DNA from 2 places in the Exiguobacterium sp. GL_137 genome. Region 2 is predicted to be linked to the other one. Evidence: a T-box and tRNA genes for the amino acid it is inferred to sense, from the RefSeq annotation. Region 2 holds a T-box; the other holds one or more tRNA genes.
The links. A T-box is a leader RNA that pairs with one kind of tRNA and senses whether it is charged. The one in region 2 lies ahead of tyrS (tyrosine--tRNA ligase), so its partner is inferred to be a tRNA-Tyr.
Positions count from the first base shown of each region.

Region 1: it has a tRNA-Tyr gene. The T-box ahead of tyrS (tyrosine--tRNA ligase) is inferred to sense a tRNA for this amino acid. The anticodon was not compared.

Region 1 is NZ_CM174406.1:676,801-691,488, forward strand. Features, by position in the region: gene mutY (A/G-specific adenine glycosylase) at 1-665, shown strand, start outside; gene AC3IRK_RS03530 (hypothetical protein) at 665-1,090, shown strand; gene ntdP (nucleoside tri-diphosphate phosphatase) at 1,208-1,750, shown strand; gene AC3IRK_RS03540 (ABC transporter ATP-binding protein) at 1,793-3,580, shown strand; gene AC3IRK_RS03545 (glutamate-1-semialdehyde 2,1-aminomutase) at 3,633-4,931, opposite strand; gene perR (peroxide-responsive transcriptional repressor PerR) at 5,106-5,528, shown strand; gene AC3IRK_RS03555 (YgzB family protein) at 5,543-5,905, opposite strand; gene AC3IRK_RS03560 (nucleotidyltransferase-like protein) at 6,040-6,909, shown strand; rRNA gene AC3IRK_RS03565 (16S ribosomal RNA) at 7,251-8,812, shown strand; rRNA gene AC3IRK_RS03570 (23S ribosomal RNA) at 8,979-11,894, shown strand; rRNA gene rrf (5S ribosomal RNA) at 11,988-12,103, shown strand; tRNA gene AC3IRK_RS03580 (tRNA-Asn) at 12,110-12,184, shown strand; tRNA gene AC3IRK_RS03585 (tRNA-Ser) at 12,211-12,301, shown strand; tRNA gene AC3IRK_RS03590 (tRNA-Glu) at 12,323-12,397, shown strand; tRNA gene AC3IRK_RS03595 (tRNA-Met) at 12,409-12,482, shown strand; tRNA gene AC3IRK_RS03600 (tRNA-Asp) at 12,494-12,569, shown strand; tRNA gene AC3IRK_RS03605 (tRNA-Phe) at 12,577-12,652, shown strand; tRNA gene AC3IRK_RS03610 (tRNA-Tyr) at 12,680-12,763, shown strand; tRNA gene AC3IRK_RS03615 (tRNA-Trp) at 12,768-12,838, shown strand; tRNA gene AC3IRK_RS03620 (tRNA-His) at 12,852-12,924, shown strand; tRNA gene AC3IRK_RS03625 (tRNA-Gln) at 12,935-13,006, shown strand; tRNA gene AC3IRK_RS03630 (tRNA-Gly) at 13,015-13,089, shown strand; tRNA gene AC3IRK_RS03635 (tRNA-Cys) at 13,096-13,169, shown strand; tRNA gene AC3IRK_RS03640 (tRNA-Leu) at 13,205-13,285, shown strand; tRNA gene AC3IRK_RS03645 (tRNA-Gly) at 13,290-13,360, shown strand; tRNA gene AC3IRK_RS03650 (tRNA-Gly) at 13,401-13,471, shown strand; gene queG (tRNA epoxyqueuosine(34) reductase QueG) at 13,559-14,688, shown strand, end outside.
Region 2 is NZ_CM174406.1:2,222,141-2,236,828, reverse strand. Features, by position in the region: gene AC3IRK_RS11735 (bifunctional 3-deoxy-7-phosphoheptulonate synthase/chorismate mutase) at 1-146, shown strand, start outside; gene ccpA (catabolite control protein A) at 304-1,314, shown strand; gene AC3IRK_RS11725 (FixH family protein) at 1,365-2,129, opposite strand; gene AC3IRK_RS11720 (acetoin utilization protein AcuC) at 2,236-3,429, opposite strand; gene AC3IRK_RS11715 (acetoin utilization AcuB family protein) at 3,426-4,058, opposite strand; gene AC3IRK_RS11710 (GNAT family N-acetyltransferase) at 4,070-4,702, opposite strand; gene acsA (acetate--CoA ligase) at 4,849-6,552, shown strand; gene AC3IRK_RS11700 (transglycosylase domain-containing protein) at 6,683-9,349, opposite strand; T-box leader at 9,500-9,701, shown strand; gene tyrS (tyrosine--tRNA ligase) at 9,750-10,997, shown strand; gene AC3IRK_RS11690 (biotin transporter BioY) at 11,047-11,574, opposite strand; gene rpsD (30S ribosomal protein S4) at 11,690-12,289, opposite strand; gene AC3IRK_RS11680 (GAF domain-containing protein) at 12,515-13,000, opposite strand; gene ezrA (septation ring formation regulator EzrA) at 13,220-14,688, shown strand, end outside.

The DNA.
Region 1 (14,688 bases), 1.5 Mb from region 2:
AACGGTTTGAAAGTTTACGGGGAGTCGGTCCCTATACGACAGGTGCCGTTCTTTCGATTGCCTACGGCCATCCGGAACCGGCTGTTGACGGGAATGTCATGCGTGTATTATCCCGGGTTCTCGGGATTTATGACGACATTGCGGCGCCGAAAACACGGAAAGTCTTTGAAGCGGCTGTTCATGAATTGATTGATCACGCGGATCCGTCAAGCTTCAATCAAGGTTTGATGGAACTCGGCGCGATGGTCTGTACACCCAAATCACCGATGTGCGGACTTTGTCCCGTCAATGATGTCTGCTTTGCTTACGAACGGTCCGTTCAAGCAGAACTTCCCGTTAAAACCAAAAAAGGCAAAACCCAGACGATCCAGTATGATGCCCTTGTCTATGAGGAAAATGGACAAGTCGCAGTCATGCAACGTCCGGATACAGGACTCTTGGCCGGTATGTGGCAGTACCCTTTGATTGAATCGACGGAAGAACAGCCCGGAATATGCGTTGGCAGTGTCAAACATATCTTTTCGCACCGGATTTGGGATATCACGGTGTACCGTGTTACGACACAACCGGAAGGAACTATTTTAATGGATGAACAGACATATGAAAAACAACCGATTTCCGTTGCTCAGATGAAGATTGATCGTTTATTAAAGGAGGAACTCTAATGGATCATTTTTATACAGAAACGAAAGTGCCGACGACGAAGGAGCAAGCCTGGTCCTTTTTAAGTGATGCCAAAGCCCTGACGGGGATGACGACGTTTCCGAAAGTACAGACGAACGGGGATACACGGACATATGCGGGGAACACGATTCAGCTGAAGGTCGGTGTTCCACCGGTTTTTGTAAAGTGGGATTCGATCATTCCAATGGTCGGGAGCGACTTGTTCGTGGATGTCGGAGTCAAGGTGCCATTTCCTTTTACAGCCTGGTGTCATCTTCACCGTGTCGAGGAACGGGCGGACGGGGTCTACATGATTGATGACTTGGTCTATAAATCGTATTTACCAAAAGGGTTGGTGGACTTATTTATTCTGAAGCCGATGTTTCAGCAGCGGAAACAGGCGATGTTGCATCATTTTTCAAGTTAAATACCAGTCATTTTCCTGAAAAAGTAGCCTTTCGTTTTTCATGTGTTCTGAAAATGGGTATAATAAGCACGAGAGTATAGAAAAAACTGAATAAAAAGCTTCAGAAAGGAGTAGCACATGAGTCGATTCCCAAAAGAAAGTAGCAAGATTGAGATTCAAAGTTTCAAACATAACGGCAGCTTACACAGAGTTTGGGAAGAAACGCTCGTGCTTAAATCGACGGAAGAAGAATTGATTGGATTCAATGACCGGATCATGGTCAGTGAATCGGATGGTCGTCAGTGGCGGACACGAGAACCCGCGATTTGTTATTTTTCGACAGAACTCTGGTTTAATGTAATCTGTATGATTCGTGAAGACGGAATCTACTATTACTGCAACTTAGGGTCACCTTCGACGTTTGATGAAAAGGATCGAGCAGTCAAGTACATTGATTATGATTTAGATATTAAAGTCTATCCGGACATGTCTTACATGATTTTGGATGAGGACGAGTACGAAAAACATCGCCGGGAGATGAACTATCCGAAAGCGATTGATCGTATTCTGAAGGACAACGTTCAGATTTTGATTCAATGGATCCGCAGTCGCAAAGGTCCATTCAATCCAGCTTTCGTGGAAACGTGGTATCGTGAATACGAAACAAGATATCGGAGATGATGGTTCGCCATCGTCTTTTTTTAGTGGAAAGAAGGGAAATACATGGGTAAAGCAAAACAAAAACAGTTAAAAGAGAAGGGTTCCATCCGGCGGTACATGGAATTCGTCAAACCGTATAAAAAACAAATTCTCTTAACGGTGTTCGTCGGGATCATCAAGTTTTCGATTCCGTTAGGATTGCCGCTGCTCTACAAGTACATCATTGACAATTTACTTGATAATCAGACCGTTCCGCTGGCGGAGCGCAGTAAAGAGCTGGCCTACTTGATCGGAGCCGGATTCTTCGTATTCCTTGTCATCAAACCGCCGCTTGAATACATTCGGCAGTATCTGGCCCAGTGGTCGGCGTCAAAAATTTTATTTGATGTCCGGAACCGTCTGTTCGATCATGTTCAGAAATTGTCACTCCGCTTTTATTCAAATACGAAAACCGGTGAAGTCATCTCCCGGATCATCAATGATGTCGAACAGACAAAAGATTTTGTCGTCACCGGACTCATGAATTTATGGCTCGATATGATTACGATTTTGATTGCCATCGCTATCATGTGGACGATTGATCCGAAACTGACACTCGTCGCCATCATTCCGTTGCCGTTTTACGCACTCGCGGTCAAGTTCTTTTACGGACGACTCCGCAGTCTGACACGGGACCGTTCCGCAGCTCTTGCTGAGCTTCAAGGACACTTGACGGAACGGGTCAACGGAATGGCAGTCATTCGCAGTTTTGCGCTTGAACCCCATGAAAACCAGGCGTTCAAAAAACAAAATGACGGATTCTTGACAGCGGCCTTACGCCAAACGAATTGGAATGCCCGGACGTACGTCGTCGTCTCGACGATTACCGATTTTGCACCGATTTTGATTTTCGGAGCAGCAGCCTTCCTCGTTCTGAACGAACAGGAATCACTTGGGACGATGGTCGCCTTTATTGCCTACATTGATCGTCTGTACGCACCGCTCGGTCGTCTCGTGAACTCTTCGACGACACTGACCCAGTCGATTGCCTCGATGGACCGGATGTTTGAATTCCTGGATGAGCCGTATGACATTACGGAAAAAGCCAATGCGAAAAATCCGGTTGCTGTCAAAGGGAACGTCCAGTTTGAAAATATCAGCTTCTCATACGAAGAAGGCGGCGAACGGGCGATTGACCGGTTGACGCTCGATGTTCAGGCGGGAGAACGGATAGCATTTGTCGGGATGTCGGGCGGTGGGAAATCAACACTGGTCAGTCTGATACCCCGTTTTTACGACGTGTCATCAGGGCGAATCACGCTTGACGGCGTCGACATTCGTGATTTGAAGTTACGTGGTCTTCGCGATCAAATCGGTATGGTCATGCAGGAATCGATTCTGTTCAGTGAATCGGTCGAAATGAACATTAAGATGGGAAATCCCGAGGCAACGGATGAAGAGGTGGTCGCGGCAGCGAAAGCGGCCAATGCCCATGAGTTCATTGAACGTTTGGCGGACGGCTATAAAACACCGGTCGGCGAACGGGGTGTCAAATTGTCTGGCGGACAAAAACAACGTCTGGCAATTGCCCGGGTATTCCTCAAAAATCCACCGATTTTGATTTTGGATGAAGCGACGAGTGCACTTGATTTGGAAAGTGAATCGATGATTCAGGATTCGCTTGCCCGTCTTGCAAAAGGACGGACGACGTTTACCGTCGCCCACCGTCTCTCGACCATCACCGATGCCGATAAAATTGTCGTCATTGAAAACGGTCAGATTACAGAAATGGGACGTCATGAAGAATTAATGCGAAAACGTGGCGCCTACTTTGAACTGTATGCGATTCAAAATCTAGAACTCGTTGAATGAAAAAAGGCTGTTCCGAAAAAATCGGAACAGCCTTTTTGTATGAATGGTTGATTTACAGTTGGGCGAAAGCACGGTTGACAGCAACAATTGTTTCGTCAATGTCTGCTTCCGTGTGAGCCGTCGTCAAGAACCAGGCTTCGTATTTAGAAGGAGCGAGGTTGACGCCTTGTTCAAGCATTAACTTGAAGAAACGACCGAACGTTTCACTATCGGCACGTTCAGCACCTAAATAGTCGATGACTGTTTCGTCCGTGAAGTAAACCGTCAATGCACCTTTAAGACGGTTAATCGTAATCGTGACGTCATGTGTGTCAGCAGCCTCTAATATTCCTTGTTCGAGTTTTGCACCGAGACGGTCGAACTCTTCGTATACACCGGGCTGTTCGAGCAACTCGAGACAGGCGATTCCAGCTGCCATCGAAGCCGGATTTCCCGCCATCGTACCTGCTTGATAGGCAGGACCAAGTGGCGCAACATGTTCCATGATATCTTGGCGTCCGCCATAAGCCCCGATCGGCAGACCGCCGCCGATGATTTTTCCGAGCGCTGTCATGTCTGGGCGGATGTTCAAGAGTTCTTGTGCACTACCGTACATGAAACGGAAAGCAGTGATGACCTCATCATAGATGACAAGAGCACCGTGTTCATGGGTGATGTCGTTGATCGCTTCGAGGAAACCGGGTTGAGGCTCCACGATTCCAAAGTTTCCGACAATCGGTTCGACAAGCACACAGGCGACTTGATCGCCCCATTCTGCCATGATTTGACGGTAAGATTCGATATCGTTGAACGGTGTGGTAATGACTTCTTTGGCTGTCGCTTTAGTGACGCCGGCCGAATCAGGTGAACCGAGTGTGGCAGGACCGCTACCGGCTGCAATCAGCATTAAGTCCGAGTGACCATGGTAGCAACCGCTGAATTTGACGACAAGTTCACGTCCTGTATAGGCGCGGGCGACGCGGATCGTCGTCATGACGGCCTCTGTTCCGGAGTTTGTGAAACGCACCTTTTCTAAAGAAGGGATCGCTTGTTGGAGTTTGTGCGCAAAGTCGATTTCGAGACGGTGGGGTGTTCCGTATAACAAACCGTTGCGCGAAGCGTTCGTGATCGCTTCCGTAATATGTGGATGACCGTGACCGGTGATAATCGGACCGTAAGCTGCTAAGTAATCGATGTAACGATTGCCGTCGACATCATAAAAGTAAGCTCCTTCTCCACGCTCCATATAAACGGGTGCACCACCTCCGACTGCTTTATAAGAGCGGGATGGGCTGTTCACACCTCCGACGATACATTGTTGTGCTACTTCATATAATGCTTCGGAAGTCGGGCGATTTGCATGAGTTGACATGATGATTCCTCCAATCCTTGATACGTGAAAAATATCACGATATGATTGTATCATGTCCGTCAAACGTGGAGCAGAGCCGTTGACGGAAAGAGAGAATGTAGGTAGACTAATTATAAAGATTACAATCTAATAATCAATGAAAGATAGAAATGAGGGGATGACGTGGCGAACGAAATGCTAGATGATGCAGTACGCTCTTTACGTGAATCAGGCGTTCGGATGACACCACAACGTCATGCGATTTTGGAATATTTAACGACGGGACATACACATCCGACGGCAGATGAGATTTATCGTGCGCTCGAACATCGTTTTCCAAATATGAGTGTGGCGACAGTTTATAATAATTTACGGGTTTTTAGAGAAAAAGGGATCGTAGAAGAGATGAATTATGGAGATGCTTCAAGCCGTTTTGATTTCGTTACGACGCGTCATTACCATATGATTTGCGAAGGATGCGGGAAAATCGTTGACTTCAACTATCCTGTTTTAGATGACGTTGAGACGGTTGCGGCGCATTTAACAGGTTTTAAAGTAGATCGTCATCGTCTTGAGGTTTACGGGACTTGTCCGGAGTGTCAATCAAACGTGCATTAAAAAAACGAGCTTCCTTAACGGGGAGCTCGTTTACTGTGTTTATTGTACTTTTCATCGAATTCTTTTCCTTCAAGGTTACGATCCATCGTCAGAGGTTCGTCGCAGTGCATGCATAAATCGACTCGCCCGAGGACTTTCGTCTCCTTGCCGCAGTTTGGGCAGGTGACGACTGCTGCTTTCGTCGAAGTGAGTCCGATCAAAAAATAGAGAGCCGTACTGGCGAGGACCATTATAAATCCGACAAGCATGAGGATGACCATGATGATTTCGAATTGTTTTAACAAAAGACCGCCATACATGACAAGCATTCCACCAAAGACAAGGAACATTGCCAAGTTACGGGCGCGGTTTATTTTATTCTTGCGTTGTTTTTTCACATGAATTCCCCCTGTAGTCAGTCTAGCATATTGTTGGATCGAGTCAGAAGCAGGAACGATTGATTTTTTGTCGAAAATGGTAACGGACGAATGATCAGAGTAACGAGTATGGAGTAGAGAAGGGTGAGAAGGAAATGGAACAAGCAACACGAACGATTTATTCAGAATATGCGGCTTATCCGGAGACGCAAGGCATTATCTCTGTTGAAAAAAGGCAACCGAGAGACTCTTTGACCGATCAATTTGATGTTTTACTTTTAGTAATTACCCGAGATCCTTCTATCGAGTGGACAGTGAAACATTATCGTTTGGATACACTTCGGGTTTCATTACATCTTGTGCATGAACAAGTCCTTTCCCGTTGGTTGATTTTAAATGCGAATCGCCGCGCTGTCCATTGGGTGTCGGAAGGGACCATCATTTTTGAACGGAATGACTATTTGACAGATTTAAAAAAACAACTGCTCAATTTCCCGGAAACGGAACGCTGTTTACAGATGTCGCTGTCATTCGCAAAACTACTGCGCCGTTTTCAGGACGGAAGAAATCTGTTCAGTCGCGGGAATTATTATGATGCCTATACGCATGTCCATCATGCACTGCATCATTTGGCCCGGTTGTCCGTATTGGAAAAAGGAGCGCATCCGGAAGTCGTCGTTTGGGAGCAGGCGCGACTGGACGATCCGGATGTCTACAAATTATATGAACAACTACTGTTAAGTGAAGAAACATTGGAACAACGGATTCATTTAGCGCTGATCGGACTAGAGCATTTACTGCAATCGAAAGTATTGTCCGGTGGCAGATACTTATTCGAAGTCATGCGAGAGCACGACCATCCTTGGACGATGCAAGAATTGATGGAAGAAAGCCGTTTGACAGAATTGAAAGTTGATTTAGGTAGCTTGATTGATTTCTTCATCCGGAAAGGGTTAGTCCGGATTTCGTACCAACGTACGAAAGGACTTGGAGTTGAACTCGTGACATATGAACCGGTCGTTTGACAGACCGGTTTTTTGTTTTTTAAAATTAAATAAAGTAAGCATATATAGAAGAAAAAAATAATAACAAGAAAAATGATTAAAAAGCATTGACGTTATTATCTCGAGATAGTATATTAATACATGTCGACAGGCACACGCCATTGACGCGATGAAAAAAACGAGAAAAAAACGGTTGACGCATAAGCTATTCCGTGATATCTTATTAAAGTCGCTGAAAACGACACGACGAACTTTGAAAACTGAACGATGAGGCAAAAAACGTATCTTCGGATACAAAAAATGAATGAAGCGCAAGCTTCGTCAATGTGACATCTAGTCACAACAACGAGCAAGTCAAACACTTTATGGAGAGTTTGATCCTGGCTCAGGACGAACGCTGGCGGCGTGCCTAATACATGCAAGTCGAGCGCAGGAAGCTCACGGAACTCTTCGGAGGGAAGTGAAGGGAATGAGCGGCGGACGGGTGAGTAACACGTAAGGAACCTGCCCCAAGGATTGGGATAACTCCGAGAAATCGGAGCTAATACCGAATAGTTCTTCAGACCGCATGGTCTGATGATGAAAGGCGCTCCGGCGTCACCTTGGGATGGCCTTGCGGTGCATTAGCTAGTTGGTGGGGTAATGGCCCACCAAGGCGACGATGCATAGCCGACCTGAGAGGGTGATCGGCCACACTGGGACTGAGACACGGCCCAGACTCCTACGGGAGGCAGCAGTAGGGAATCTTCCACAATGGACGAAAGTCTGATGGAGCAACGCCGCGTGAGTGATGAAGGTTTTCGGATCGTAAAACTCTGTTGTAAGGGAAGAACAAGTACGAGAGGTAATGCTCGTACCTTGACGGTACCTTGCGAGAAAGCCACGGCTAACTACGTGCCAGCAGCCGCGGTAATACGTAGGTGGCAAGCGTTGTCCGGAATTATTGGGCGTAAAGCGCGCGCAGGCGGCCTTTTAAGTCTGATGTGAAAGCCCCCGGCTCAACCGGGGAGGGTCATTGGAAACTGGAAGGCTTGAGTACAGAAGAGAAGAGTGGAATTCCATGTGTAGCGGTGAAATGCGTAGAGATGTGGAGGAACACCAGTGGCGAAGGCGACTCTTTGGTCTGTAACTGACGCTGAGGCGCGAAAGCGTGGGGAGCAAACAGGATTAGATACCCTGGTAGTCCACGCCGTAAACGATGAGTGCTAGGTGTTGGGGGGTTTCCGCCCCTCAGTGCTGAAGCTAACGCATTAAGCACTCCGCCTGGGGAGTACGGCCGCAAGGCTGAAACTCAAAGGAATTGACGGGGACCCGCACAAGCGGTGGAGCATGTGGTTTAATTCGAAGCAACGCGAAGAACCTTACCAACTCTTGACATCCCCTTGACCGCTTGAGAGATCAAGTTTTCCCTTCGGGGACAAGGGTGACAGGTGGTGCATGGTTGTCGTCAGCTCGTGTCGTGAGATGTTGGGTTAAGTCCCGCAACGAGCGCAACCCCTATCCTTAGTTGCCAGCATTTAGTTGGGCACTCTAGGGAGACTGCCGGTGACAAACCGGAGGAAGGTGGGGATGACGTCAAATCATCATGCCCCTTATGAGTTGGGCTACACACGTGCTACAATGGACGGTACAAAGGGCAGCGAGACCGCGAGGTGGAGCCAATCCCAGAAAGCCGTTCCCAGTTCGGATTGCAGGCTGCAACTCGCCTGCATGAAGTCGGAATCGCTAGTAATCGCAGGTCAGCATACTGCGGTGAATACGTTCCCGGGTCTTGTACACACCGCCCGTCACACCACGAGAGTTTGCAACACCCGAAGCCGGTGAGGTAACCGCAAGGAGCCAGCCGTCGAAGGTGGGGTAGATGATTGGGGTGAAGTCGTAACAAGGTAGCCGTATCGGAAGGTGCGGCTGGATCACCTCCTTTCTAAGGAAAACGTCCCTTACGGGACATGCCCATCGTTCAGTTTTGAGAGCTCGTCTCTCAGTCTCGAAAGAGACACTCGCACCTTGAAAACTGAAGACATCAACAAGACATCAAATTTTTTATAACCATGTCATTAGACGTGTGTTCTTAGAATACCAAAATGCTAGATCAAGGTATGAAGGGCGTACGGTGGATGCCTTGGCACTAGGAGCCGATGAAGGACGCGACGAACAGCGATATGCTTCGGGGAGCAGTAAGTATGCTTTGATCCGAGGATTTCCGAATGGGGGAACCCACCATCCGTAATGGGATGGGACATGTTACATGAATACATAGTGTAGCGTGAGGCAGACCCGGGGAACTGAAACATCTAAGTACCCGGAGGAAGAGAAAGCAAATGCGATTCCCTGAGTAGCGGCGAGCGAAACGGGAACAGCCCAAACCGGAGAGCATGCTCTCCGGGGTTGTAGGACACTCTATACGGAGTCAAAAAGGAAGACAGTAGGTGAACGACCTGGAAAGGTCGGCCGAAGAAGGTGACAGCCCTGTAGCTGAAACTGTTTTCCCTCCAGAGTGGATCCTGAGTACGGCGGGACACGTGAAACCCCGTCGGAATCCGGGAGGACCATCTCCCAAGGCTAAATACTCCCTAGTGACCGATAGTGAACCAGTACCGTGAGGGAAAGGTGAAAAGCACCCCGGAAGGGGAGTGAAATAGATCCTGAAACCGTATGCCTACAAGTAGTCAGAGCCCGTTAATGGGTGATGGCGTGCCTTTTGTAGAATGAACCGGCGAGTTACGATAGCGCGCGAGGTTAAGCTGATGAGGCGGAGCCGTAGCGAAAGCGAGTCTGAATAGGGGCGCCATAGTGCGTTGTCGTAGACCCGAAACCAGGTGATCTACCCATGTCCAGGATGAAGGTCAGGTAACACTGACTGGAGGTCCGAACCCACGCACGTTGAAAAGTGCGGGGATGAGGTGTGGGTAGCGGTGAAATGCCAATCGAACCTGGAGATAGCTGGTTCTCCCCGAAATAGCTTTAGGGCTAGCCTCGAGGTTGAGAGTTCCGGAGGTAGAGCACTGATTGGACTAGGGGCCCCCACAGGGTTACCGAATTCAGTTAAACTCCGAATGCCGGCAACTTATACTCGGGAGTCAGACTGCGAGTGATAAGATCCGTAGTCAAGAGGGAAACAGCCCAGACCGCCAGCTAAGGTCCCAAAGTGTATGTTAAGTGGAAAAGGATGTGGCGCTGCCTAGACAGCTAGGATGTTGGCTTAGAAGCAGCCACCATTCAAAGAGTGCGTAATAGCTCACTAGTCGAGTGGCGCCGCGCCGAAAATGTAACGGGGCTAAACATACCACCGAAGCTGCGGATTCCGTAAGGAATGGTAGGGGAGCGTTCCAAACCGCTGTGAAGCTGTACCGGAAGGAGCAGTGGAGCGTTTGGAAGTGAGAATGCCGGTGTGAGTAGCGAAAAGAGGGGTGAGAATCCCCTCCGTCGAAAGCCCAAGGTTTCCTGAGGAAGGCTCGTCCGCTCAGGGTTAGTCTGGACCTAAGCCGAGGCCGAAAGGCGTAGGCGATGGATAACAGGTTGATATTCCTGTACCACCGATCCACCGTTTGAACAATGGGGGGACGCAGGAGGATAGTGACGCATGCGGATGGAAGTGCATGTGTAAGTTTCGAGACCGTCTGATTGGCAAATCCGTCAGGCATCAAAGTCGAGGAACGATGCGGAGTCCCGTAGGGACGAAGGTCACGATTTCACACTGCCAAGAAAAGCCTCTAGTGAGGTGGAAGGTGCCAGTACCGTAAACCGACACAGGTAGGCGGGATGAGAATTCTAAGACGCGCGGGATAACTCTCGTTAAGGAACTCGGCAAAATGGTCCCGTAACTTCGGGAGAAGGGACGCTCTACATGAGTAGAGCCGCAGTGAATAGGCCCAAACGACTGTTTAGCAAAAACACAGGTCTCTGCTAAATCGCAAGATGACGTATAGGGGCTGACGCCTGCCCGGTGCTGGAAGGTTAAGGGGATGGGTTAGCGCAAGCGAAGCTTTGAACCGAAGCCCCAGTAAACGGCGGCCGTAACTATAACGGTCCTAAGGTAGCGAAATTCCTTGTCGGGTAAGTTCCGACCCGCACGAAAGGCGTAACGATTTGGGCACTGTCTCAACGAGAGACCCGGTGAAATCATAGTACCTGTGAAGATGCAGGTTACCCGCGACAGGACGGAAAGACCCCATGGAGCTTTACTACAGCCTGATATTGAGGCTTTGTGCATGATGTACAGGATAGGCGGGAGACGTCGAGACCGGAGCGCCAGCTTCGGAGGAGTCACCCTTGGGATACCGCCCTTCATGCATAGAGTCTCTAACTCGCAGCCGTCATCCGGCTGGAGGACCGTGTCAGGCGGGTAGTTTGACTGGGGCGGTCGCCTCCTAAACAGTAACGGAGGCGCCCAAAGGTTCCCTCAGAATGGTTGGAAATCATTCGTAGAGCGCAAAGGCAGAAGGGAGCTTGACTGCGAGACCTACAAGTCGAGCAGGGACGAAAGTCGGGCTTAGTGATCCGGTGGTTCCGCATGGAAGGGCCATCGCTCAACGGATAAAAGCTACCCTGGGGATAACAGGCTGATCTCCCCCAAGAGTCCACATCGACGGGGAGGTTTGGCACCTCGATGTCGGCTCATCGCATCCTGGGGCTGGAGTAGGTCCCAAGGGTTGGGCTGTTCGCCCATTAAAGCGGTACGCGAGCTGGGTTCAGAACGTCGTGAGACAGTTCGGTCCCTATCCGTCGTGGGCGCAGGAAATTTGAGGAGAGCTGTCCTTAGTACGAGAGGACCGGGATGGACGCACCGCTGGTGTACCAGTTGTTCCGCCAGGAGCATCGCTGGGTAGCTACGTGCGGACGGGATAAATGCTGAAAGCATCTAAGCATGAAGCCCCCTCCAAGATGAGATTTCCCTTTGAGTAATCAAGAAAGACCCCTCAGAGACGATGAGGTAGATAGGTCACGGGTGGAAGCATGGCGACATGCGGAGCTGAGTGATACTAATCGGTCGAGGCCTTGTTCTAGCAGATGCATTGTTGATGACTTCAGTTTTGAGGGCGCGAGCCTTTCAAAAAAGCGCTTGACGTTATGGAAACATAATGTTAAGATGATAGATGTCTGGTGGCGATAGCCAAGTGGTCACACCCGTTCCCATGCCGAACACGGAAGTTAAGCACTTGAACGCCGAAAGTAGTTGGGGGCTTCCCCCTGTGAGGATAGGACGCTGCCAGGCGATCGTTCCGCAATAGCTCAGTGGTAGAGCAACCGGCTGTTAACCGGTAGGTCGTAGGTTCAAATCCTACTTGCGGAGCCATTTATTACTTCTTCACCACATGCAATGGAGAGCTGTCCGAGTGGCCGAAGGAGCACGATTGGAAATCGTGTAGGCGTCATAAGCGTCTCAAGGGTTCGAATCCCTTGCTCTCCGCCATAACATTTTCAATTATAAAATGGCCCGTTGGTCAAGCGGTTAAGACACCGCCCTTTCACGGCGGTATCACGGGTTCGATTCCCGTACGGGTCACCATTTTTTATCATCGCGGGGTGGAGCAGTCTGGTAGCTCGTTGGGCTCATAACCCAAAGGTCGTCGGTTCAAATCCGGCCCCCGCAATTATTACATACGGTCCTGTGGTGTAGCGGTTAACATGCCTGCCTGTCACGCAGGAGATCGCGGGTTCGAATCCCGTCAGGACCGCCATTATTAAGGCTTTGTAGCTCAGTCGGTAGAGCAGAGGACTGAAAATCCTCGTGTCGGCGGTTCGATTCCGTCCAAAGCCACCATATGATTTTTAATGTTTTCCCATTTGTGGGGGGGTAGCGAAGTGGCTAAACGCGGCGGACTGTAAATCCGCTCCCTCGGGTTCGGCGGTTCGAATCCGCCCCCCCCCACCACTTTAGGGGCATAGTTTAGCGGTAGAACTACGGTCTCCAAAACCGTCAGCGCGGGTTCGATTCCTGCTGCCCCTGTTTTATTATTATGGCGATTGTGGCGAAGTGGTTAACGCACCGGATTGTGATTCCGGCATTCGTGGGTTCAATTCCCATCAGTCGCCCTTTTATTATTGGGCTGTGGCCAAGTGGTAAGGCACTGGATTTTGATTCCAGCATGCGAAGGTTCGATCCCTTCCAGCCCAGCTTTTTGTGCGGAAGTAGTTCAGTGGTAGAATACGACCTTGCCAAGGTCGGGGTCGCGGGTTCGAATCCCGTCTTCCGCTCCAATAAATGGCGCCATAGCCAAGTGGTAAGGCAGAGGACTGCAACTCCTCTATCGTCAGTTCGATTCTGACTGGCGCCTCCAATAATTCTTAATTGAATAGTTTTGCAAGAGATTGTGCCGGTGTGGCGGAACTGGTAGACGCGCACGACTCAAAATCGTGTTCCTTTGGAGTGTCGGTTCGATTCCGACCACCGGTATCTTGCGGGTGTAGTTTAGTGGTAAAACCTCAGCCTTCCAAGCTGATGATGAGGGTTCGATTCCCTTCACCCGCTTTTACCTTTGTACGATCTCATTTAAGATTCACCTGATTATGCGGGTGTAGTTTAGTGGTAAAACCTCAGCCTTCCAAGCTGATGATGAGGGTTCGATTCCCTTCACCCGCTTACCTGAAAAGAGCAACGTGTCGTTTTTAATTGACACTTTGCTCTTTTTGTTTAGCATGGAGATAAACAAGCGAAAGGAGAGATACGATGCAGGGGGAATTGTTGAAAAAAGAATTGCAGAGGTATGCCAAAGAAATTGGTATCGATGAATTCCGTATTACGACAGCGGATCCTTTTTTGGTGATGAAACAGCGTCTCATTCAACAACAAGAAAAAGGATATGCTTCCGGATTTGAAGAACCCGATCTTGAACGGCGGACGACACCAACGCTGTTACTGGATGATGCCGTCTCCATCATCGCAATCGCCGTCGCTTATCCAAGTAAGCTCAAGGATGCTCCGCGTGGAAAAGAAGGGGAACGGCGCGGAATCTTTGGACGTTCTTCTTGGGGACTGGACTACCATCAGGCTCTGAAGCAGCGATTGAAATTGCTGGAAGAAAAAATTCAAGAACTGATCCCCGGAGCTCGATCACGTTCGATGGTCGACACGGGAGAACTGGTCGATCGTGCGGTCGCCGAACGGGCAGGGATCGGATTCAGCGGGAAAAACTGTTCCATCATTAGCGAGGAACATGGTTCTTATCTTTATTTAGGAGAATTGATTACAGATCAATATCTGCCTCCGGATGAGCCGGTCGAAGAGTTGTGCGGTTCCTGCAATAAATGTCTCGATGCTTGTCCAACGGATGCACTGATTGAACCGGGTGTCATCGATGCGAAACGTTGCATCTCGTTCATTACGCAAACGAAGACTCTGATTCCTGAACATTTCCGATATGCCCTCGGAAATCGTTTATACGGTTGTGATACCTGTCAGCAAGTTTGTCCATACAACCGGAAAAAACATGCCACACAACACAGCGAACTGCAACCTGATCCGGAACAGGTCAAACCGTTACTCATTCCGTTGCTTTCTCTTAGTAATCGTGAATTTAAAACACGGTTTGGTTCATTATCGGGTGCATGGCGTGGGAAAAAACCAATTCAACGTAACGCCGTCTGTGCGCTCGTACATTATCAAGACCAGACGGCACTCGAGGCTTTGCGAGTGATGGCTGAAACCGATCAGCGGGAAGATATGCGAGCCCTTGCCGTCTGGGCAATTGGTCGGATTGCCGGTCAAGAAGCAAAAGACTATATCCAAGGGCGTCTGTTGACTGATTCTGCGGAAGATGTTCAAGTGGAAGGGAATCGTTTGCTTGAGGAATGGGGGAG
Region 2 (14,688 bases):
CGATCGGAGCAGATGCTGTTATGGTAGAAGTCCATCCGTTTCCGGCGCTTGCGTTATCGGATGCAAACCAACAATTAGATTTTAATGAGTTCGATTCGTTCATCGAGAATCTGACTTCTACTTTTCCGGCACTAAACGTTCAATGATTTTCTAAAAAGACTGTTCTTTAGCGAATGAAAACGTTTTACAATGAGGGAAGAATGGGAAAAGAAAGTTATCTTTTCCTGTCTTCCTTTCGTGTTGCCTAAAAATGAAAACAAGAATGAAAACAAAAAGGTTGTCTAAAATAAGGAGGAATTTGTTTTGAACAGTAATATAACGATTTATGATGTCGCACGGGAAGCCGCGGTCTCCATGGCGACCGTCTCGCGTGTAGTGAATGGAAATCCGAATGTCAAACCGTCGACGCGGAAAAAAGTACAGGATGCCATCGACCAACTCGGCTACCGTCCGAACGCCGTCGCACGAGGTCTTGCCAGTAAGAAAACGACGACTGTCGGCGTCATCGTACCGGATATTTCAAATATCTTTTTTGCAGATTTAGCACGGGGAATTGAAGACGTTGCAACGATGTATAAGTACAATATCATCCTATGTAACTCGGACCAAAATCCTGAAAAAGAAATTCATTTGTTGAATACGTTACTTGGTAAACAAGTCGATGGAATCATCTTCATGGGTGGGCGTCTTCATGAAGATCTTGTCCGTGAATTTAAAACATCACCTGTTCCAATCGTATTGGCGGCTACTTTAAACCAAGATTATGATCTTCCGGCCGTTAATATTGATTACGAAAGTGCTGCACATGATGCTGTAAAATCTCTGATTGACAATGGTCATAAGCGGATTGGATTCATTACTGGACCACTTGAACAACAGATTAATGGAGAAAAGAAATTTGCCGGCTACCGGAGCGCGTTGGAAGAAGCCAATTTACCGTTTGATGAGCAAAATGTTGTCCTTGGAAACTACACGTACGATTCAGGCATGAAAGCGATGAACCAATTACTTGAACTTGGCGATGCTTGTCCACGTGCGATTTTTGCAGGGACAGATGAAATGGCGCTTGGTGTCATTCATGCTCTTCAAGACGCTGGTCATCAAGTTCCGGCAGACTTCGAAGTCATCGGTCATGATAACACGCGTCTTGCAACGATGATTCGTCCAAAACTGACGACGGTCGTTCAACCGATGTATGATATCGGAGCCGTTTCAATGCGTTTGTTGACGAAAATCCTCAACAAAGAAGAAATCGAGACAAACGATGTGACCTTACCACACCGAATCGAACAACGGGATTCTACCCGTTCTTGATCAAAAAAAAGTCTGTTCTTTTTCCAACCGGAAAAGAAACAGACTTTTTTTCATCGTTTAACGACTATCGTTTGGTCTTGGTGATGGTGTAATTGATCGTTCTCGACATGAAGTCGGACGATGGTCTCTCCTGGATGTGTCAACGAGACTTCACCTACGTATTGATCCGATTTTTTAGTGAGCGGCAGATACGTATGTTTTTCGACACCGGGTTCGATGACTTCAATTTGAACATCTGCCTTGAGTGGTTTGCCGTTTAGAAAGACATGAAAGGAGACGGGGAATTTTGCCCCGGCCTTCACTGTTTTAGCGCCCATATAATGAACGGATAATCCTTCAATGGTAGCGTGTTTGTGTGTATGTTCAGTCGTGTTCTTTTTCGCGCCTTCGTGCGAGTGGTCCATGACGACGAATGAGATTTTATCCATATGGTGAAGTCCGTTTTTATCATTGATATGATAAAGTCCTTCGTATTCGCCTTCAGCAAGCTTGGCTTCAGCTTGATAAGTACCTGTCTTTTTCAATGCCGCTTTAAACTTTTGATGAACCGCTTCTTTTTCATCCGCTTTCCAAACTTCGAAAGCTACGTTTTCCAGATTAACAGCCTTTTTATTTTCAAGTGCTGTCGCTTGGAAAACCACTTTTTGATTTTCCATCGTCTTCGCCGGTACATCAACCTTAACGTCGACTGTTTTTTTTCCGGATCCTTGCATTGTATCGTGATCCATTGCTTGTTTGTCATTCGCGCATCCGGCAAGCAAAAGTCCTGTCGCGAAAAACATCCCCATGAAGCCTATTGTTTTTTTCTTCAACACGGATTCCCCCAATTTTCGTTTACTAAATAAAGTAATGAAAGCTTATTTAGTATAACAAGAACTTGTGAAATGCCCACGAAGTAATTGTGAAAAGAACAAGACATTTTTAATCATTTGAATAAGGGGAGGAGAACGATAAGTGTTCTTTTTTAGAATCATCGACGAACGGCCACAGTAATCGTTTAACGGTCTCCCAGTTTTTTTCTTCGATTTCCGGACGACGAGGAATCATCGGATACAGTGGAACAGGATCGGCCCATGTCACCGGAACATTCGGACTCTCTTTCTGCCATCGCTTAATCCATTCTTCCGGAAGATTCCCCTGGAAGGGAGATTGATTCGTTAAAGCAGCAAATACTTGACTCCAGGCGCGAGGGACGACGCGGTACCAGTCGTAACCGCCACCACCTAAAGCTACAATCCGGCCGCCTGTGTACCGGTCAGCAGCCTCAACGGCGATTTGAGGAATCTGTTCGTAGCTCTCCATCGTTAACGACAGATGGGTCAACGGGTCAAGGGCATGTGCGTCGGCGCCATTTTGAGTAATGATCAAATCCGGCTTAAAGAGTTCACATGCTTCAAACAGGACAGTCCGGTAGGCATGTAAAAAAGAAGCGTCTTCCGTAAAGGCGTCAAAGGGAACGTTCCAGCTCCAACCATAACCTTCTTCTGCTCCACGCTCCGTCACCATTCCGGTTCCGGGAAATAAGTAACGTCCGGTTTCATGAAGTGACAACGTCATGACATCCGCCCGGTTGTAAAACGCCCATTGAACACCATCGCCGTGATGGGCATCGGTATCGACATATAAAATCCGGCAATCGTATTTTTGAATCATGGCTGCCATCGCGACGGCAGTGTCGTTGTAGATACAAAAACCGGAAGCCCGTCCGCGAAAGCCGTGATGCAGACCTCCTCCGATATGGAATGTCCGCCGGTATTGACCGGACAGGACAAGCTCGCATGCTTCAATCGTTCCGCCGACGAGCAAGGCTGCACTTTCATGCATCTGGTCAAAAAGAGGGGTGTCTTCGGTTCCTAATCCGTACATTTGCGCCTTCATCGGAGAAAGTTCGCCGTGTCCTGCGAGTTTCACCGCCTGTATGTAATCCGGATCGTGAATCAACGATAATTCCTCGTCTGTTGCCGGACGGGGGACGATGCAGTCGATATTCTCGAGGGCACCGGTTGCTTCCAATAAGGACAGGGTTAATTCGAGTCGAATCGGATTAAACGGATGGGAGTCGGAGAAGCGGTAGGCAGCCTCTTCTTTGCTGTATACATAAGCAAACTCTTTCATCGGCTCATATCAGGACCAACCACATCAAATCCTTCCTTTCGTAATTTTTCGATGACGCGAATCGGGTTCATCGTTTGGACACGAAAAGCAACGATCCGAACGTATGGATCATCTGTCGGATAGACTAAGACGTTTAAAATATTGACGTTTGTTTTCGCCAGGAGTCCAGCGATTTTAGCGAGTGTTCCTGCCGTGTTTTCGACACGGACTTCGATTTGTGAACTCGGTTCTAGTGCACCGGTTAATTGGACGAAGGTCCGGAGCAAATCCGTTTCTGTTATTAAACCGACTAAGCGACGTCCCCGAACAATCGGAAGACAGGAGAGGCGATGTTCATAAAATAAGACAGCCGCATCTTCGATGAAATCAAGAGGGTGAGCCGTGATTGGTATTCGTTGCATGATGCTTGATACCGCATTTTGTTGATCCTTTAAAAAAGTTTCCGGGTGAAACACACTGCTGGCACTTTGTATCTCCTGCAGACCAATTAAGCCTAACAGTTCCTGTCGGGCATTTATCACAGGCAAATGCCGAATTTGGTGACGGCGCATCAACTCGGCGGCGTGAGCAATCGAGTTTGTAGGTTGAATCGTAATACAATGTGTCTTCATGATTTGTTCGATTAACATGCGAGCCCTCCTTAATCGTACATGAAGCGACGACGGAGCCGTAATGCATCAAAATGCGCGACGACTTCAGGTGCGACATGTTTACCGATTCGTGCCATCAAACAGTTGGCAGGGTGCGAGGCGATTTCTGGATCATCCGTCGGGAAAAAGACCAACCCACCGTGGTTCATCATTTTTTCCATGATTTTACGGTAATCCCAAACAGACAAACCACTTCCTTTTAAATCCCAGTGCCAATAATATTCTGTCGTTAAAATTAAATATTGTTCCATCGCTGGATCAAGCATCGAAACTTCTAAGAGTTTTTTTCCGATTTGTTGTCCCCGGAAGCGGGCCGCTACTTCGATGGCACCGAGTTCCAATATATACGGATTATTCCCCTCGCTCCATGTCTCATAAGGATCGGGATACAGAAACGTTACATAGCCAATGATGTCATTTCCTTGTCGGGCGATGATGATACGTCCTTCTTCCAAAGCGGCGATTTCAACGAGTGCTTCATGCTGTTCCGCAGGTTGTCGAAAAGCTGTTAGGCCTGGATCAAGTGTATAAGCAGCAAGTACCTGGCTTGTGACTGGTCCTTCGATTTCTACTGGACCAAGCGATGTTTCATGAGCACGATGATTGAATTGTTTTTCAAACATGTAAGCGTCACCACCTTCCTGTTCATTATAATCGAAAGCAGAGAAAGAAAGAGAGGGATTTTTTAACAAATTGACGGCAAATTGATTGAACTACAGGCTAACTAGCTTATAATGTAGGAGAGAACAGCGAAGGGGAGGAACGAGACATGAAAGTTTTGAAAGCGCTTCCGGGGAAGCATTGGTTATCCGAATATGATGGTTCAGATTCATACGATTGGCAAGAAGCGGAACAATATTTTTCGTGGTCGACGACGGGGAAAGTCAACATGGCCTACGAAGCAATCGATCGTCATGCAGAAGGTGAACGTGCCAATAAGACGGCGCTGATTTATTTTGACGGGACAACGGAACAAACGTTTACGTATGCTGATATGAAACGAATGACAAATAAAGCGGCCAACGTCTTAAAAGATGCGGGTATCGAAGCTGGAGATCGGATTTTCATTTTCATGCCACGTTCGCCGGAATTGTATTTTGCTTTACTCGGTGCGTTGAAAGTCGGTGCGATCGTCGGCCCGTTATTTGAAGCTTTCATGGAACAAGCAGTCCGGGATCGCTTGTTGGATTCGGAAGCAAAAATGTTGATTACGACAAAAGCATTATTACCACGCGTCCCTGTTGATGAACTGACATCACTCGAACAGATTCTCTTAGTTGATGAAGACGTAGAGGAAGGTGATAAAATCAAGGATTTCCGACAAGCGTTCAATCAAGCATCGGAATCATTTGAACCGGTCTGGTTAGACCGGGAAGATGGTTTAATCCTTCATTATACATCGGGCTCGACCGGTAAACCGAAAGGGGTCTTACATGTTCAGAACGCAATGATTCAACATATGATGACAGGACGTTGGGTCCTCGACTTACAAGAAGAAGATGTTTATTGGTGTACAGCTGATCCAGGTTGGGTCACAGGAACAAGCTACGGTATCTTTGCACCTTTTTTGAACGGTGCGACGAATGTTGTCGTTGGCGGTCGATTTAATCCTGACTTCTGGTACAGTGTCATCGAGAAATATAAAGTGACTGTGTGGTACAGTGCACCAACAGCTTTCCGGATGTTGATGGGTGCTGGGGCGGAAATTGCAAATACACATGATCTGTCCAGTTTACGGCATGTCCTTTCGGTCGGAGAACCACTTAACCCGGAAGTCATCCGGTGGGGAAAAGAAGCTTTCGATCAACGCATTCACGATACATGGTGGATGACGGAGACGGGTGCTATGATGATCTGTAACTACAAATCAATGGATATCAAACCAGGATCGATGGGGAAACCGATTCCGGGAACGCAAGCAGCGATTGTAGATGATCAAGGAAACGAGTTGCCTCCTTTCCGGATGGGGAATTTAGCGTTAAAAACACCATGGCCTTCGATGATGCGTCAAATTTGGAACAATCCACAAAAATACGAGTCGTATTTCTTCAAAGGATGGTATGTATCAGGTGATTCGGCCTATATGGACGATGAAGGCTACTTTTGGTTCCAAGGTCGTGTCGATGATGTGATCATGACTGCCGGAGAACGTGTTGGACCATTCGAAGTAGAAAGTCGCTTGGTTGAGCATCCGGCTGTTGCAGAAGCGGGTGTCATCGGGAAACCGGATCCGGTTCGTGGTGAAATCATCAAAGCTTTCATTTCGCTAAGAGATGGATATGAGCCGACAGAAGAACTTAAACAAGAAATCCAAAAATTCGTTAAAGAGGGGCTGGCAGCCCACGCGGCTCCTCGCGAAATCGACTTCCGCGATAAACTGCCTAAAACACGCAGCGGTAAAATCATGCGCCGTGTCTTAAAGGCTTGGGAATTGAATCTTGAAACAGGAGATCTTTCGACGATGGAAGACTAAGTTTATCTTATAAAAACAGACCACTTATTTCCGGAGAAAGCGGAAGTAGGTGGTCTTGTTTTTTGTTTTGAACGGAAACTAAAAAAACACCGACTCTTTTAGAGTCGATGCTTTAGTGACGGAACTTGGATTACTCAGCGTTTTTCTGCTTTTCATCCGCTTTGCGTTTGGCATCCGCGTCGGCTTTCGCTTTTGCTTCATCTGCTTTGCGTTTGGCATCCGCGTCGGCTTTCGCTTTTGCTTCATCTGCTTTGCGTTTGGCATCCGCGTCGGCTTTCGCTTTTGCTTCGTCTGCTTTGCGTTTGGCATCCGCGTCGGCTTTCGCTTTTGCTTCGTCTGCTTTGCGTTTGGCATCCGCATCGGCTTTCGCTTTTGCTTCGTCTGCTTTGCGTTTGGCATCCGCATCGGCTTTCGCTTTTGCTTCGTCTGCTTTCTGTTTAGCATCCGCGTCGGCATTGGCTTTTGTATCGTCCGCTTTCTGTTTGGCATCCGCTTCCGCTTTGGCTTTTGCTTCATCCGCTTTCTTTTTATCTTGTTCGGCTTGTTTTTTCTTTTCTGCTTCTGCTTCTGCTTTTTTCTTTGCTTCCGCTTCTTTTTTCTTTTGGTCTTCCTCTTTGAAACGACCGGTGTTTTTGAAGTCATCTGCACTGACAGAGGCCGGCTGATTGAATCGGGCACCTGACTTAAAGTAACTGCTGTTTGCGTTATACGTCAGATTCGCCATTTGAGCCCAAAGATTTTGTGTCCGTTGATAGTACGTGGTTGCACCCATCAATGAGTTGTTTTGGTCATGTCCGGTCCAGACGGCAAGGGTGACACCAGGTGTTGAACCGACCAGGTACGAGTCTTTGATTTCATTGGTCGTCCCGGTTTTACCTGCCCAATCACCAGGTACCTTGAGTAATGAATTGGCATATTGCGCCGTTCCTTTATCAAAGACACCCCGCATCATATCAAGCGTCAAATAAGCGGTACGATCTTGGTAGATACGCTTTTTCTTTGATTTTGCTTTATAGATGTTTTTACCGTCTTTCGTAATCTTCGAAATGACATACGGTTTGACGTATTCACCGTAGTTGGCAAGCGTTGCATAAGCTCCGGCAAGTTCAACTGGTGTAATTTCCATCGTTCCTAAAGCGGCAGATGGGGCATAGCGGATATTATCCGGAATTTCAATTCCCATATCGACTAATTTTTGAATCGAATTCGACATATTCATCTTCTCGTACGTTTTAACGGCAGGAACGTTTAGAGACAGTTCCAATGCTTCGCGTACGGTGACGTTTCCACGGTAACGTCCGCCTTCATTGTTGATTGGATTATCACCGGGTTGACGCGGAACGGTCTGGTAATAATACTCTTCGTCATTAATGGTCGATGCCGGTGTGATTAATCCATTTTCAATTCCGTTCGAATAAACAAGAATTGGTTTAGCAGTCGAACCGATTTGACGTTTCGCCTGGAAAGCACGGTTGAAGTCATCGGCTGTTCCATCCGTATAACGTCCACCAACAAATCCTAAAATCCGACCTGTTTCATTTTGAACCATGACAGCAGCGGTTTCTTCCGGATCTTTTTTCGTGACTGTCTTTTTCGTTTTTGGATTGACGACTTGTTTGTATTGCGGCGCACTCGGGAAGTTCGACGCATTTTTAGCCGGTGTTTGCATCGCTTCGTGAATCTTTTTATCCAGTGTCAAATGAATTTTATATCCGCCTTGTCGCATCGCAATCAATGCCTGATCCCGATAATTGGCTTTGACTTCGGCAAGTTCAGAAGGTTTAACCTCATCTTCTTTGATCCCGTCCTGTTTCATGAAATAGCTTGTCATGATTTTAAGTGCTTCTTTTTCAGCTAAATCATAGACATACGGATACGTATCACGTGAACGTTTTGATGTTTTAGAAAAATCTTTTGTAATATCGTATTTTACAGCTTTCTCATATTGTGCTTTTGTAATGCTTTTCGCGACATACATTCGCTTTAAGACCGTTTTCATCCGGTTGGTACTCGGCGTCAAATCTTTTTTGACCACTCCACCTTGAAGGTAAGGTGTGTAGTAGTAAGGATTTTTTGGAATACCTGCGAGGAAAGCAGCTTGTGGTAACGTCAGTTTTTTGGCCGGTTTGTTAAACACACCACGTGACGCAGCTTCGATTCCGGCGATATTTCGTCCCAGTGAATTTCGACCAAACGAAACGACATTCAGATAAGCTTGCAGGATCTCATCTTTTGTCATCGCATTTTCGAGACGCAGAGCCAAAATGATTTCTTTGGCTTTCCGTTCAAACGAGACTTCATTCGTGAGGATTTGGTTTTTGATCAACTGTTGTGTCAACGTACTTCCGCCTGTCCGGGAAGACGAGTTCGTCACCTCTTGTAAGACGGCACGTAATGTAGCTTTTGGTACGACTCCATCATGCTCGTAAAAATCAACATCTTCTGTCGATAGGACAGCATCGAGCAGATAAGGAGAAATTTCCTTAATATTGACAGGTTGACGTTCTTCGTCCGTGGCAATGTTCGTCAGCTTTTCGCCACTTCCCCAATAAATCTCACTCGTAATGGCATAACTGTTTACTTGTTGTTTCATTTCTGTCAGTTTCGGTGCTTTTGTATCTTTGACAAGCGAAGCGAAATAACCGCCCGCTGCTCCGACAGAAAAACTTCCGACTAACAAGACCCCTATGATGAGGAATAAAATGATATTCCAAGATACGTCGTATGTGATATTCGACCAGTGCCGAACGGCTTTCGTCCGGGGATGATTCCAAAACTTGAACCAGTTCTCGCGCATAAATGATCTCCTTTACATCTTAAACTTGGGTGTAAATTAACATTAAATCACAGATAGACGTATTATACCATAACTGAAGTATTAGAAAATGGCTTGACAGTGGATTCTGCTTCAACGTATCATGGAAACATCTTAATCAAACGTATAGTAGAATCAGCTGTGATTGGAAAAAAGTAATGAACCGCTCCCTGTATCAGAGACCTAGTGGTGCTGCGAACTAGGACATAGCGCTTCATGAATTACGCTTCCAGGAGCTTCTTGAGAAATCAGGCGGTCTGCCCCGTTATCGGCAATCTAAGTGGCATGATGTTCATGCAATTAGGGTGGTACCACGGAATATTCCGTCCCTTCGTTCAGACGAGGGGACGGTTTTTTTTAGACTATTTTAGGGGGAAGACAGATGACGTTACTGGAAGATTTAGAGTTTCGCGGATTGATCAGTCAAATGACGGACGAAGAAGGAATTAAAGAATTACTTGAAAGTCCGACGACACTATACACTGGATTTGATCCAACAGCAGATTCACTCCACATCGGACACTTATTGCCGATTCTTGTGTTAAAACGTTTCCAACAAGCGGGACACCAGGCGATTGGATTAGTCGGAGGGGCAACGGGAATGATTGGTGATCCGAGTGGCCGATCGACAGAACGTTCATTGAATACATCGGATATCGTCGAAGAATTCGCCAACCGGATTAAAGGACAATTGTCACGCTTTTTGCCGCTTGATGGCGAAAATCCCGTAACGATTGCAAACAATCTTGACTGGACAAAGGATTTGACAATCATTGATTTCTTGCGCGACATCGGGAAACATTTCCCGATCAGCTACATGTTGGCGAAAGACTCCGTTGACTCACGTCTGCAAAACGGAATCTCGTTCACGGAGTTCTCCTACATGTTGCTTCAATCGTTCGATTTCTTGAAGCTGTACGAAAATGAAGGATGTCGCCTGCAGGTCGGTGGAAGTGATCAGTGGGGAAACATCACGGCAGGAATGGAATTGATTCGCCGCGTCGGTCATGACCAAAAGGCTTTCGGAATCACAGTGCCGCTCGTTACGAAATCGGATGGTCAAAAATTCGGGAAAACGGCCGGTGGAGCAGTTTGGCTCGATGCTGATAAAACGACACCGTACGAGTTTTACCAGTTTTGGTTCAACGTCGATGACCTTGATGTCATCAAGTTCTTAAAATATTTTACGTTCCTGACACCTGACGAAATCAACGCCCTTCAACAGGAAGTCGAGACGGCACCTGAAAAACGAGTTGCACAACGCCGGTTGGCAGAAGAAATGACAGTTCTCGTTCATGGCGCAGAGGCACTCGAACAAGCGGAACGGATTACAAAAGCATTGTTCAGCGGTGAAATCAAATCGTTGAAAGCAGAAGATATTGCCGATGCCTTCAAAGGAATGCCACGTTTCGCACTGGGAGAGGCAACAAACCTGGTCGACATCCTTGTCGAAGCCCAAATCAGTCCGTCGAAGCGTCAAGCACGCGAAGATGTGACAAACGGTGCGATTTACATCAATGGGGACCGAGAACAGGAATTGACAAAAGAGATTACGAAACAAGATGCGATTGGTGATTTCACGATCATCCGTCGTGGGAAAAAGAAATACTTCGTGCTCGAGCACGCTTGAAGCGAATAAAAAACAACGCTGGCGATTTCGTCAGCGTTGTTTTTTTTGTTTAAGCGACACGGAACAGGCGAAGGGGAAGCAAACGGACGGCGATCGTTGTTGCGAGCAACGCTTTTAGGACATCACCGAGAATAAACGGAATGTTGATTGTCAGGGCATCGAGGAACGACAGATGCAAGACGGCCATCAAACCGAACGTGCCGAGCAGATAAACGAGTCCGAGTCCAAACACGAGCATCCCGATGAATAGCGGAATGAAACGGCGTGTCCTTTCAGCGACGAGACCGATGAAGAAACCGGCAATCGGGAACGCAATCAGATAACCGACGGTCGGACCGACGAATGGGGCAAGTCCTCCTTTTCCACCAAGTAAGGGAAGACCGGCAGCGGCAAGCAATAAGAAGATCAGGACAGCCAGTCCACCGCGTTTGGCACCGAGAATGGCACTGACCGTCATGATGGCGAGCATTTGAAGCGTGATTGGTACCGGACCGACGAGTTGAAGTTGCGGCAGTAAACTGACCGCAGAAATGATGGCAGCACCTAAAGCGATAAATGTAAGATCTTTTGTTTTCATAAGATGACACGTCCTCTATGTTTTGTGTTAACCAATATAAAATAAAGGTTAACACAAAACGTGAAAAAGGGAAACAAAAAAAGCACCCACCGGAGTGGATGCTTGAAACAACTGATTAACGTGAGTAGTACTCAACGACGAGTTGTTCTTGGATTTGATCGTTCAATTCAGAACGCTCTGGAAGACGGACGAACGTTCCTTCGAGCTTCTCAGCATCGAAAGTAACGAAGTCTTTAGTTGCTGGTGCAACTTCGAGTGCTTCTTTGATAACGACAAAGTTCTTTGATTTTTCGCGAACTGAGATCGTTTGACCTGGTTTCACGCGGAACGACGGGATGTCGACGCGAGCGCCATCAACTTGGATGTGACCGTGGTTGACGAGCTGACGAGCAGCACGGCGTGTACGAGCCATACCCATACGGTAAACAACGTTGTCAAGACGTGCTTCAAGTAAGAACATGAAGTTCTCACCGTGGATACCAGGCATTTTGCCAGCATCGTTGAAGATACGGTTGAATTGGCGTTCGTTTACTCCGTACATGTGACGAAGCGTTTGCTTCGCTTGAAGTTGGAGACCGTACTCAGACATTTTGCGACGGCTGTTACCGTGTTGTCCTGGAGCGTACGGACGTTTTGCGATTTCTTTTCCTGTTTCAGTAAGTGAGATACCGAGACGACGTGAAAGTTTCCAAGCTGGACCTGTATAGCGAGCCATAATAAGACTCCTCCTTAGTGTTCGTTATTATTTGCATAAAAATAATAACGCCATCAAACCCACGTTACGCCCATTTCATGATGTGGCACCCTCGCTTGATAGCAAAGTTACACGATGCCCCTCCGGCAAAGCCGAGTCATGAAATGTGATACGTAAGCGATTTGACCGCTATCGTTATCATTTCTGCACTTTTACAAGTATACGTCTGCTGATTCCTGCTGTCAATCAAATATGGCGAAGAAGAATTTCGCTGAATGCTTCAAGACCGGCTTGATCCGTTTCGTCGAAGCGGTTGAGTTCAGGACTGTCGATGTCGAGGACGCCGATCGTTTTTCCGTCTTTGATCAACGGCACGACGATTTCCGAATTAGTTGCTGCGTCACAGGCGATATGTCCCGGGAACGCATGGACATCCATGACGAGTTGTGTTGTTTGATCCTGAGCGGCTGTTCCGCAAACTCCCCGTCCGAGCGGAATCCGGACACACGCCGGCAGTCCCTGGAATGGACCAAGGACCAACTCGTTTTGTTCCGGGTCCATTAAATAGAACCCGACCCAGTTCGTCCGGTCGAGAAATTGACCGAGTAAGGCACTTGCATTTGAAAGGTTGGCAATCTGATTCGTTTCCCCAGTCAGTAACGCATCAAGCTGTTTATTCAGCATTTCGTATTGTTTTGTCCGGTCACCATCATAAGTCGTTGTCTCAAACATATAGAATTCCTCCTGAAAAATCATATTTTAATCATCTTATCGGGTTTTCACACGACTGACAAACAATTGATTTCAAGAAACCCGGCTAAAAATTCGGAAGAAATTAGTAAAAGCCCGAGTAAATCTATGCAAATCGGTTGCGCTATACTATTATAAGGATAAGATTAAAGCGAATTTCTCAAAATATAAAGTCGCTTGATAGGGTGGAGGTCGTAGCAAATGTGGGCATGGGTGATTGGTGTCATCGTCATCGTATTACTCGTCATGCTGTTTAGCATGATCAGTCGGAAAAAATATTATACGAAAATCGATGAACTTGATCTTCGGAAACAAGGAATCATCAGCGCGTCGATTCCGAAGGAGTTGCAAGAACTGAAGGAACTCCCGATGGCGGGTGAGACGGAGACGAAATTCACTTCCTGGCATCAGGCATGGGAGGAGTTAGTGACAGTCCACGTCGCACAAATCGATGAGACATTATATCGAGCGGAAGAAGGGCTGGATCGTTACCGGTTTGTTGCGGTTAAAAATGATCTGGAGGTAACAGAACAATTAATTGCCGAACTCGAGGGATTAATTGATGGGATGCTGGTAGACATGTCGACGTTCAAGACAAATCAATCGGTCTTGGCGGAGCTTAAGGCACAAGGCGAAACAAACTCCAGTCAAATTCGTAAATCGTTATTGTTGCAGGCGACGTCATTCGGACCTGCGTTACCTAAATTGGAAGAACAGGCGGAACAGATTGACCAGTTACGGATTGAGATGGTTGCCTTTGAAGAAGCGGGTGAAGTGACGAAAGCCTATGAGACAAGTTTGTTACTTGAAACAAAAGTAGAAGAAACACGTCAACTCGTCGAAGTGATTCCACAGCAGTGGAAGACACTCGCTCACGAATTGAGACAGCGCATTGATCAGCTCGGAGCCGGCTATAAAGAGATGACATTAGATGGGTATCCGCTTGAACCACTCGGTATGCAATCTGATATCAAACGATTTGAAGAACAACGTTTGAGTCTCGTCAAGAAGCTCGAATTCCTTGAAATTAACGGACTTGAAGAGCAGGTGCAGCAACTTGCTTCAGATATCGACCAAATGTACGATACGTTCCGTCGTGAAGTCGATGCCCGGCACCATGTGAAAAAAGAAAATCAATCATTGAAGCAAAAAGCATTACGGATGCGTGAAAAGGTTCATCAATTGGCACAAGAATTCAGCATGTTGCGGGAAAACTATGAGATTTCGGCAGATTTAGGAGAACATTACGAATCGATTCAACGGGATGAAGAAATGTTATTTGGAGCAGCGAAAGATTTGGATGAATCGATTGCAAGCCGGATCATCCCCTTCAGTATGCTGGAAGATCAAATGCGGGATGCTGTCCGATTGGAAGAACAATTGATGCTTCAATACGAACGATTCGCGGTTGAATTGCAGGCGTTACGGAAAGAAGAAACAGAAGTCCGTCAACGTGTTGCCGAATGGCGACAATTGTTATCGACCATCCGCTTGCGCTTAAAACGACTCGGTCTTCCGAAAATCCCTGCAGACGTCGAAGAAGCTTTACAAGCATCAAGTCGTTCGCTGCAGACGCTTGAAACACGGCTCGAAGAGTTACCGTTTAACGTCCATTACATCGTTTCCCAAAGCGAAGATGTCAACGGAACGTTTAAAACATTGCAAGAACG